Pseudobacter ginsenosidimutans: one gene and its partner. The protein of the gene in region 1 interacts with the protein of each later gene in a pairwise test. Links are inferred from orthologs where the notes say so. Each region holds a gene or a part of one and is shown in the gene's direction. Other genes may lie near its edges.

Region 1 (5,018 bases):
GTAATCAGGAGAAAGACGGAGGTAAAGTGTTTCATGATGGTTGTTGATTTAATCCTTGAAAAGATAGGTAAAAATTGTGCCGGAAAGAAACCTGTGCCTGGATAACCTGCAGGGATATGCGTAACCGGCGGAAGCAGGATGGGAGGAACTAATGGAGGTGAGGGATGGGAGGGGCATTCCGGTTAAAAAAAGGTAAGCGCTGTTATGCTTGCGCAGACAGGGTTTCAGCGGAATAACCATCTGATGCTTAACTTTTTTTGCATCAATTTTTTGTAGAGAATTTACTTTTCCCTTCCTTTGCAGCCGCTCCGGCGGGTAGCAGTGAATGCAACACCTTGAAAACAAGCAAAAAAAATCTTCTTCAAAGTTTTGGGATTTCACAAATTCAGTTACCTTTGCCTTCCCAAAAAATAAGAGAAACTAGTGAGATTGGATGGGAAGTTCTTTATAGCGTTGAATTTCAGAATACTTTACAGGGTTTGACCTGGTAGTTGCCGGGAAGGAATTCATCAGAAAGAAAGGAAAAGCATCAGATCATTATAAGATTGGATATGCCACTTTAGCTCAGCTGGTAGAGCAACTGATTTGTAATCAGTAGGTCGTTGGTTCGATTCCGACAAGTGGCTCAAAGGATGGTAGTAATACTAATCCGGGCAGGTTCCAGAGCGGCCAAATGGGGCGGACTGTAAATCCGCTGTCTTTCGACTTCAGAGGTTCGAATCCTCTCCTGCCCACCAACCGGTTTCAGAAATGATTTTGAAGTCGGTTTCAGTATTTAAGAAGATCTTTGTTCATAAGCGGGAGTAGCTCATTTGGTAGAGCGATAGCCTTCCAAGCTATAGGTGGCGAGTTCGAGCCTCGTCTCCCGCTCTTTTTTCAGTTCGCAGGTTGCAGTCCTGCGCTGGTTGATGCGATCATCCGGCCTCTGCAAGGTTAAGAATGCCAACTGAGTCATCAGCCGTTGTAGCTCAGTGGTAGAGCACTTCCTTGGTAGGGAAGAGGTCGTGAGTTCGATTCTCACTAACGGCTCAACAATTTTTGGATCGGTTGAGATCAGCGATTGTGAGATGACTGAAAAACAGGTGCTGAAAGTTAGTCGCTGACTACATGATAATCCTCTGATTCCCTGAAAAGCTGGTCCGTGAAGCGGATGGCGGGAAACAAAGGAAAAAATTGAGATAAATATTTGTAAAACCACAACTAAAAACAGATAACGATGTCAAAAGAGACTTTTAAGAGGGACAAACCTCACGTTAACGTTGGTACAATCGGTCACGTTGACCACGGTAAAACAACATTAACTGCAGCCATTACCACCATTCTGGCACAGAAAGGTCTGGCTCAGGCAAAAAAGTATGATGAAATCGATGGCGCTCCTGAAGAAAAAGAGCGTGGTATCACCATCAATACTGCACACGTGGAGTATCAGACGGCTAACCGTCACTATGCTCACGTTGACTGCCCTGGTCACGCTGACTATGTGAAGAATATGATCACTGGTGCTGCTCAGATGGACGGCGCTATTCTGGTTGTGGCTTCTACAGACGGACCTATGCCTCAAACAAAAGAACACATTCTTCTGGCTCGCCAGGTAGGTGTTCCCCGTATTGTGGTATTCATGAATAAAGTTGACCTGGTTGATGACCCTGAGCTGCTGGATCTGGTGGAAATGGAAATCCGTGAGTTGCTGAGCTCTTATGGCTTCGACGGTGACAACACTCCTATCATTAAAGGTTCTGCAACTGGTGCCCTGGCTGGTGAAGCTAAATGGGTTGCTGCAGTTGAAGAACTGATGGCCGCGGTTGATGAGTACATTCCTCTTCCTCCCCGTCCTGTTGATATGCCATTCCTGATGTCTGTTGAAGACGTATTCTCTATCACTGGTCGTGGTACTGTTGCTACCGGTCGTATCGAGAGAGGTCGTATCAAAGTTGGTGAGGCTATCGAGATCGTAGGTCTGATGGAAGCTCCCCTGGCTTCAACTGTAACAGGTGTGGAAATGTTCCGCAAACTGTTGGATTCCGGTGAAGCTGGAGACAACGCTGGTCTGCTCCTCCGTGGTATCGATAAAGCTCAGGTTCGTCGTGGTATGGTACTGTGCAAACCAGGATCTATCACTCCTCACACTGATTTCAAAGGTGAAGTATACGTACTGAGCAAAGAAGAAGGGGGTCGTCACACTCCATTCTTCAACAAATACCGTCCTCAGTTCTATTTCCGTACAACTGACGTAACTGGTGAGTGCGAACTGCCAGCAGGTACTGAAATGGTGATGCCTGGTGATAACACTAACCTGACAGTGAAACTGATCCAACCCATCGCGATGGAGAAAGGTCTGAAATTCGCTATCCGTGAAGGTGGTCGTACCGTAGGTGCGGGTCAGGTTACCGAGATCATTAAATAAGTTGAATCTCAATAAAAAGCCATTAGCGTTTGCTGATAGCTATTAGCGCGGATTTCTTATATTTGCTAAGCTGTCAGCCATCACTAATGGCTTTTATACGGGCATAGTTCAATGGTAGAATAGAGGTCTCCAAAACCTTTGATCTGGGTTCGAATCCTAGTGCCCGTGCAAACACAATGTGTTATGAATAAAGTTACCACCTACTTCAGGGAGTCTTACAAAGAGCTGCTTGAAAAAGTAAGTTGGCCCACCTGGACTCAATTGCAGCAATCCACTGTGATCGTCCTCGTAGCTACGCTGGTGATCACCGCCATGGTATGGGTGATGGACATCGTAGCTCAATCCGGGCTTAATTTCATCTATTCATTATTTTACTAATGGAAAATCAGACTACTCAACAACAGGAAACCAAATGGTATGTGCTGCGCGTGGTGAGCGGCAAGGAGCGTAAGGTAAAGGAGTACCTCGATAAAGAAATTTCCCGTGGGGGATGGGGCGAGGTAGTGAAACAGGTTTTTCTGCCAGTGGAGAAGGTTTATAAAGTACAGAACGGTAAAAAGGTGATGCGTGAAAGGAACTATTATCCCGGCTACGTAATGATCGAAGTACTGGATGGAAAGCTTTCCGATGATCTCCGTGACGCTGTTATCAATACTACCAACGTAATTCACTTCCTGGGGAAGGACAATCCCATTGCACTCAGGAAAGCCGAAGTGAACAAGATGCTCGGCAAAATGGATGAAATGGCTGAAGTGGGCGGCGTGAGTATGATCGAGCCTTTCATCGTGGGCGAAACCATCAAGATCATCGAAGGACCTTTCAACGATTTCAACGGTATCATCGAAGAGGTGAACGACGAAAAGAAAAAGCTGAAAGTGACTGTAAAGATCTTCGGTCGCTCCACACCGGTAGAGCTCAACTATATGCAGGTAGAAAAACTCGCTTAATAATACCAGTTATAAAGAAATTAAAACCACAGCATTTGCTGTGGTTTTTTTATGCGCTTATGCCAGCATTCAGGGCAACAAAAAAGCCTTACCGTTATTGCTTCACGGGAAGGCTTCTGTATTTTTTGCAGGACAATAACTTTCTTAGTTGTTATCGTCGTCGCCGCCAGAGTTGGACTCTTCAGAAGAGTATCCGAAATCAAGCGATGCTTGTTCGTCAGCAACTGGTAACACCACTGGTGTTTCTTCAGGAGCGGGAGCTGGAGCTGCTTTCTTTCTTGGTCTTGGCGCTGGTTTCTTAGCGGCCTTCTTAGCAGGAGCTGCTTTCTTAGGCGCTGCTTTTTTAGCGGCTTTCTTAGGAGCTGCTTTCTTTGCTGCTTTTTTGGGAGCTGCTTTTTTTGCTGCTTTCTTAGGAGCTGCTTTCTTCGCTGCTTTTTTAGGAGCTGCTTTTTTAGCGGCTTTTTTAGGAGCTGCTTTCTTTGCTGCTTTTTTGGGAGCTGCTTTCTTTGCTGCTTTTTTAGGAGCTGCTTTTTTTGCTGCTTTCTTAGGAGCGGCTTTCTTTGCAGCCTTCTTGGGAGCTGCTTTTTTTACTGCTTTTTTGGGAGCAGCTTTTTTTGCTGACTTTTTCTTTGCTTTGGCCATAGTGTGATGTGTTTTTATAGTTGATGGTAAAGATACAATGGAACATAACTATTCAGATGCAAAAGCTACGCAGAAATATTCATATAATAAAAAACTCATTGAAAGTTTGACTCCGGCATCGCAAAACTTCACTCAATTCTTACGCTGTTCATCACCGGTATGATCATGCCGCATGCTGATTTTGGAGTTCTCTTATGCAATACCCGGGCCTGCATGCAGAGAGAATTAATGTAAACACTTATTATAAGAGAGCTCAACCAAATTTACTATTGTTGTATGCAGTTTTGTTTCTCCTGGTGGATGCCGATTTGATCTGCTTTTTTCCGGAGTAATCAGATGCTGGATCCCCAACCACTTTTTCTACCTGGGTTTACCTGTTTTTCCCCCGACTGGCTTAACTTTGCGGCTTTCGGGGGCTGACAAAGTTTTTTGAGATTCCTTTCAGAAAATCAAAACAAATTGTTACCTTTGCGTCCCCAATTGAAGTTCTTTACAACCCCCGTTCCTCCGCGGTGAGGCGGCAATGTCAGGTTGAAAGCCCGGTTGATCCGGCTTTCAGATCGGTAATCAGCCGCCGGAGACTGTAAAACGGGTAAAGAGGAATTTGGGAGTCCGCTCAATTGACGGACGTTAGAACCAATAAATCATTAAGTAATGGCAAAAGAAATTACCGGCTTCGTAAAGCTGCAGGTAAAAGGTGGTCAGGCGAATCCTGCCCCTCCTGTAGGTCCTGCATTAGGTTCCAAGGGTATCAATATCATGGAATTCTGCAAGCAGTTCAATGCTCGCACACAGGATAAAATGGGAAAAGTTCTCCCCGTTCTCATCACTGTTTACTCCGACAAGTCTTTCGATTTCGTTATTAAAACTCCACCGGCGGCCGTTCAGTTGCTCGAAGCAGCTAAACTGCAGAGTGGTTCCAAAGAGCCTAACCGTAATAAGGTTGGTAAAGTGAACTGGAGCCAGGTTGAGGCAATTGCAAAAGACAAGATGCCTGACCTGAACTGCTTCACCCTGGAAAGCGC
Region 2 (5,768 bases), 1.6 Mb from region 1 along the record:
GGAAAAGGATATCCGTTACTGCCTTACGCCAGATGTAGCCAATGTGCTGCCTTTTTATGGTGATGGAAAACTGACGATACACTCCTGGTAAAAACTGGCAGTTCATTTGCGTAAGTTTGTATTGCTCCCCCAACCCGTCCGTCTATCTTTTTAACAATAAAAGCTTATTCAGATGGAATCATTCTGGCAATACCAGTTCTGGGGTAATACAATATTAGCTTATACCATTGCTGCCGGCGGCATTATCCTTGCCTGGCTGATCATCCGTTTGCTGAAAGGCAAAGTGCTGAAAAAGATCCTTGATTACACTACCAAAACCGAGAGCAGGTACGACGATGTGATCTTCAGTACCATTCAGCGGTTTGTGCTGCCATGGATCTATATTTTCGTGAATTACCAGATCCTGCAGCAACTGCACTGGAGCCCTAAATGGGAACGTGTTCTTCACGTAGCCATGGCCGTTGTGACCACCTACTTCTTTGTGAGGATCGTGAACCATGTGCTAACGCTCATGCTCACCGGCATCATGCGCAAACGCAATGAGACTGAATACCGGATGAAGCAAATGCGTGGAGCACTGCTGGTATTGAAAGTGATCATATGGGCAGTGGCCATTGTATTTCTCATAGACAACCTGGGGTATAATGTCACTACCATGATTGCCGGCCTGGGTGTAGGTGGCATAGCCATTGCATTGGCTGCTCAAACTATCCTGGGAGATCTGTTTGGTTATTTCGTGATCTTCTTCGATAAGCCTTTCGAGATCGGCGATTATGTGGTGTGGGGCGATAAGGCAGGAAATATCGAATACATCGGTATCAAAACCACGCGTATCCGCAGTTTGGGCGGAGAGCAACTGGTTGTTACCAACTCTGATCTGACCAAACAGGCGCTGTCTAATTTCAAAAGCCTGCAACAGCGAAGGGAAGTGTTGAAGATCGGTGTTACTTACGATACGCCGGTGGATGTGTTGCAGGAAATTCCCGGAATGATCAGGCAGATCATCGAAAGCAAACCGAAAACGAGATTCGATCGCGCACATATGGCTGCATTGGCAGACAGCAGTATCAATTTTGAAGTGGTGTACCTGATCCTTACCACTGATTACAACGAGTACATGGATACGAGACAGGCAGTGTTATTCGACATACTGACCAAATTCAGGGAAACGAAAGTGAACTTTGCTTATCCAACGCAAACCCTCTACTACAAAGCAACAGCCACAGTTTAGGTGATCCCGGAACCTGTTACAATCAATGTGCAAAGAACAGCTATTGCGGAAACCTGCAAAAGTTGAAAAGGACTGAACAAGGTGACAACAGGTCAGTTGTTAATGGATCGGTAAATGAAGTGGTCGGAACCTAACAGGTAAGGGTAAACATGTATCGGCCTGAAAGCCTTGTAATGCCCGGATTGTCAGGGTTTCAGCGGACTGAAAACCATTTTCCGGCATTGAGAATAGCCAGCGGGAAAAAGCGTTTGCAGGCAGTCAAAAATTTTTGCTTTTTGCAAATTTGACGTATTATTGTGCCGGAATAAGGCTGATAAGTCGCCCCTGATTTCTCTCAACTCGTCAGTTTTTCTGATTCCGTTCAATATAATAACTCATTTCAAATCGTTTTTTCAACACACAAAGATTGGTTTTCTGATCAAGTGTTAAACACTCAAGATTTTTATGTATGACATTCTGCAACTGAACGACATGCTCGTTCCTGAGCTGCTGGATATAGCAGAGCAGTTAAAAATCTCCAACGCTAAAAAGCTCGACAAGCAAGAACTGATCTACAAGATCCTCGACAAACAGGCCGTCCTGGCCAGCGCTAATAAGGGCAACAACGCAGAAGAAAAAGGCAAACGCAAACGTGTTATCAAAGCAACTACCGCCAACAGCACAGAAGAAGCTGATGTAATGAGCGGTGGTGAAGAAAAGAAAAAAGAATCCAGGGAAACTCCTGCCAGCAAAGCGCCTGTAGCGAAGAAGAAAGCAATGGAGAAATCAGTGGAGAAAGCAGCAGCAGCAGCGGCTCCCGCTCCCGTGGCAAAGAAAGGCCGTGGCAAGAAAGATGCGCAGCCGGTTGAAGAACAACCGATGTCGCTCGACCTCGATGCTAATATTCCCGATGAGATGGAAGAAGAAGATGTAGCCATTGAACAACCAGGTGAAATGCATACTGATGTAGTTCACCACCAGGGACCTAATGGCGACAACCAGCATAAACCTTATCAAAATCGTCGCGAAACAGCCTTCAACATTGAGTTTGACGGTGTGATCCTCGGCGAAGGCGTTCTCGAAATGATGCCTGATGGTTATGGTTTCCTCCGCTCTTCAGACTATAACTACCTCTCTTCTCCCGATGATATTTATGTTTCTCCTTCACAGATCAAACTCTTCGGTCTTAAAACCGGCGATACTGTGTATGGAGCTGTTCGCCCTCCGAAAGAAGGTGAAAAATATTTCGCACTGTTGAAAGTAGAGACTATCAACGGCAAACAACCGGAAGATGTGCGGGACCGTGTTCCTTTCGATTACCTCACGCCACTCTTCCCCTACGAAAAACTCAATATCTTCACTACTCCCAACAGCTATAGCACTCGTATCATTGACCTTTTCACCCCTATCGGAAAAGGACAACGTGGTTTGATCGTAGCCCAGCCTAAAACAGGTAAAACTGTTCTGCTGAAAGAAATAGCCAATGCCATCGCAGCCAATCACCCTGAATGTTACCTGATGGTAGTACTCGTGGATGAGCGCCCTGAGGAGGTGACCGATATGGAACGCAGCGTAAGAGCAGAAGTGATCGCTTCTACTTTCGACGAACCTGCTGAGAAACATGTAAAGGTTTCCACTATCGCGCTTCAAAAAGCAAAAAGACTGGTAGAGTGCGGACATGATGTGATCATCCTCCTGGATTCCATCACTCGTCTTGCCCGTGCCCACAATACTGTTGCTCCTGCTTCCGGTAAAGTACTTTCCGGTGGTGTGGAAGCTAACGCCATGCAGAAACCGAAACAGTTCTTCGGTGCTGCACGTAAGATCGAGAATGGCGGATCACTCACCATCCTGGCCACTGCACTCATCGATACCGGATCCAAAATGGACGAGGTGATCTTCGAAGAGTTCAAAGGTACCGGTAACATGGAGCTTCAGCTCGATCGCCGCCTGGCAAACCGCCGTATCTTCCCTGCCATCGACCTGGTTGCATCATCCACCCGCCGTGATGATCTCCTCCTCGAAAAGGAAGTGCTTCAACGCATGAACCTTCTTCGTGTGTACCTCACCGATATGAACACGGAGGAGGCGATGCATGAACTCCTCAGAAGAATGCGCGGAACCAAGGATAATCAGGAGTTTTTGGCGAGCATGAATGGATAATGCAATTCTTAATTTATTGTAAGCCGGTTGGGGGTTCCCAGCCGGCTTTTTTGTTTTATATGCTGTGGGCCGGAGAAGGGATATAAGATGCCGGCTGACGAAACGAACTAACGCAGGAGGATATGTTTGGGCTTTGGGTTGGAGGGATGGGGCTGTGGTGCCGGGACGGGCTTCTTCGCTTATGTTTCGAAGGCCGGCATCTTATATCCCTTCCCCGGCCCCGTGCACAATCAACGTTCAACAGCTTCGGCCGATGAATCAATAGTTCTTATAAAATTGAAGAAGCATCTTTTCCATTCGGGCTAAAAAAACTTTGGATACTCCTTTCTTCCCCGCGCATGGAGGAGGTTCATGCATTTAGAAAAAAAAGGGGGAAAAGTGCATCACTCCAATTAATTGCAGTAAGAAAATAGTTGTGTAATCAATCAGGTTGTAATAAGAGAGTAAGAAAATGTAAGGTCAATTTTGTATTGCAACAAAGAATAGCAACATGTTAAATAGAATAGGTAATGAAAATGTATTCTTTAACTTATCTCGCAAATGCAGCACCAATAATGCTTTCAGGCTACTCCCATCAAAAAAGAATAAAGCAGATGATAAAGACTGCCCAATCATAATACCACTGCCTGCCATTACTTGTGCTGACGCACCTGTTCCCCATCCTCCTCCACCAGCGTGGTTGGAAGTAATGCACGCATCCCAAAGAAAAACTTTACCCATTCAGCGTGCTCTATCAAAGGGATGGATGTAATTCAGGCCTCGCAAATACAAGCGAAAAAGCCCACCAGCATTCCACAGTCCATCAAACCATAAAAAGCAGAAAAATATCCTCCCGCGCCGGTGTATTTCGCAGCCTGAATTACATCCATCCCTTTGATACCACCAAAGAAAAAGTTTTTCAGAAAAAAGGTGCAGCCTACTTCAACACCACGCCCTTCAATCTCTCCTTTCTCCATTGACCGGCGAGTTTGTCAGCAGCTTGTGCATCGTCCAGTTCGTAAAGATCATACATGTTGTCATTGAGACTGATCTTCCAGACGGTTACTTTTTTGCCGCCATTCTCTTCGTTTTCCTGTGTGCCGACGATCACCAGTTCATTGTTGCTGGTCCAGAAGGCATCTTCAACGGAGCCGCCTGGGCCCATGAAAAGGAGGCGTTTGCTTTTACCGGATTTGGGATCGATGAGACTTACTTCGGTATCAGGACCTCCGGCTGTGCCGATGAGCTTGCCGCGCGAGTCTTTGCGGATATCGATATTGTAGCTGTCGAGGTCGATGAAGCGGGTACTGTCGGGTGAGTATTTGAGGAATGTTCCGTAGGAGGAGAAATAGGTCTTAGTAGGTTTGAAATCCTGCGTGAGCAGGGAATCCTGTTCGTAGCTGCTCTTATATTTGAAACGACTCCAGTCGAAGTTGGGGATTTTGGTTTTGGCGTAGTCTGTGAAGCCGGCGGTCTGGAAGCGCTGGATTGTTTCAGCAGTGAGTGTGGTATCCGGACCTGTAGTAACAATGCTGTCTGTTGTTTCTGTTTCATCATCGGGCTGGGTCTGTTTGTCTGCATTGTCGTTGCAGGCTGTGGCGGAAATGATGAGGAGTGCGAGTATGGAAGTGTAAATAGTGTATTTCATCATGCGAACGTTGTTGATTAAGGTACACAATAATTCGGCATCGGCCTGTTAAGCAGTGCTGGCGCGGGGTTTATTTAACGGGGTTTTAATAGATATGACTTTCGCCGTGTTTGGGACTGCGTGCAATTTGTTGAAGGAATGCATCAGGATGCGGGCGCAAATGCATCGATCTTCTGCGCCAGTTTCCTGTCTTTTTCCGTGATGATATCGCCTGCATCATGTGTGGAGAGCCAGATCTCCACTTTGTTGTAAACGTTGGTCCAGAGTGGATGATGGTTCATTTTTTCCGCTTCGATGGCCACGCGCGTCATGAAGGCAAATGCTTCAGAGAAATTACGGAACTCGAACTGGCGATAGAGTTGATTGTTCTTTTCCTGCCACATAATGATTTGGTTTAAAAGACTAAAAAATCAGGTGACCTTTGTTTTTGATCTTTTCATTGGTCAATTCCGTTACCAGTTGCACGGGCGAGAGGGAACGGATGCCGGTTACCAGTTGTTGCATAAAATCTTCGGCCACGATATCTCCTTTGAGGAGCCAGAGGAAATCAAGATGTTTGAATTCCGGCAGCAGGTATTCGCCATCGTACTGGTTATGATAGAGATAATGCACCAGTGAGGTGGTGGGCTCACGGTATTCGAAGATAGAGAAATAATAGTTCCGGGATTTCTTGTAGAGTTGAATCTCGATCTCGTTGTTGATCCGGAAATCGTAACGCAGCAATTGATTGAGCTGCCAGCAGAACTGGTAGTTCTTTACAGATGCCAC

The links. Proteins that work in one complex are often made in the same cells at the same time.
Region 2: the proteins of nusG (region 1) and rho interact in binary tests that used the Escherichia coli proteins (3 or more experiments, as listed by UniProt). The link is inferred for Pseudobacter ginsenosidimutans from one-to-one orthologs.

What each region holds. Positions count from the first base shown.
Region 1 is NZ_CP042431.1:78,141-83,158, reverse strand. What follows is about bases 1,734-4,566. They hold nusG (transcription termination/antitermination protein NusG), read left to right. Parts: upstream 1,734-2,781; coding sequence 2,782-3,351; downstream 3,352-4,566. Other genes in these bases: FSB84_RS30880 (hypothetical protein), read left to right, coding at 3,524-4,000; secE (preprotein translocase subunit SecE), read left to right, coding at 2,588-2,782; tuf (elongation factor Tu), read left to right, coding at 1,734-2,404. Outside these bases: FSB84_RS00380 (hypothetical protein), read right to left, coding at 1-35; more of tuf, read left to right, coding at 1,217-1,733; rplK (50S ribosomal protein L11), read left to right, coding at 4,648-5,018. UniProt on the Escherichia coli protein: Part of the processive rRNA transcription and antitermination complex (rrnTAC). The complex forms an RNA-chaperone ring around the RNA exit tunnel of RNA polymerase (RNAP).
Region 2 is NZ_CP042431.1:1,686,732-1,692,499, forward strand. The notes cover bases 1,042-4,024. They hold rho (transcription termination factor Rho), read left to right. Parts: upstream 1,042-1,675; coding sequence 1,676-3,373; downstream 3,374-4,024. Other genes in these bases: FSB84_RS06980 (mechanosensitive ion channel family protein), read left to right, coding at 1,042-1,231; FSB84_RS06990 (hypothetical protein), read right to left, coding at 3,833-4,024. In the rest of the region: FSB84_RS06975 (2-phosphosulfolactate phosphatase), read left to right, coding at 1-91; more of FSB84_RS06980, read left to right, coding at 173-1,041; more of FSB84_RS06990, read right to left, coding at 4,025-4,093; FSB84_RS06995 (hypothetical protein), read right to left, coding at 4,126-4,329; FSB84_RS07000 (hypothetical protein), read right to left, coding at 4,290-5,003; FSB84_RS07005 (4a-hydroxytetrahydrobiopterin dehydratase), read right to left, coding at 5,144-5,386; FSB84_RS07010 (IPExxxVDY family protein), read right to left, coding at 5,403-5,768. UniProt on the Escherichia coli protein: Facilitates transcription termination by a mechanism that involves Rho binding to the nascent RNA, activation of Rho's RNA-dependent ATPase activity, and release of the mRNA from the DNA template.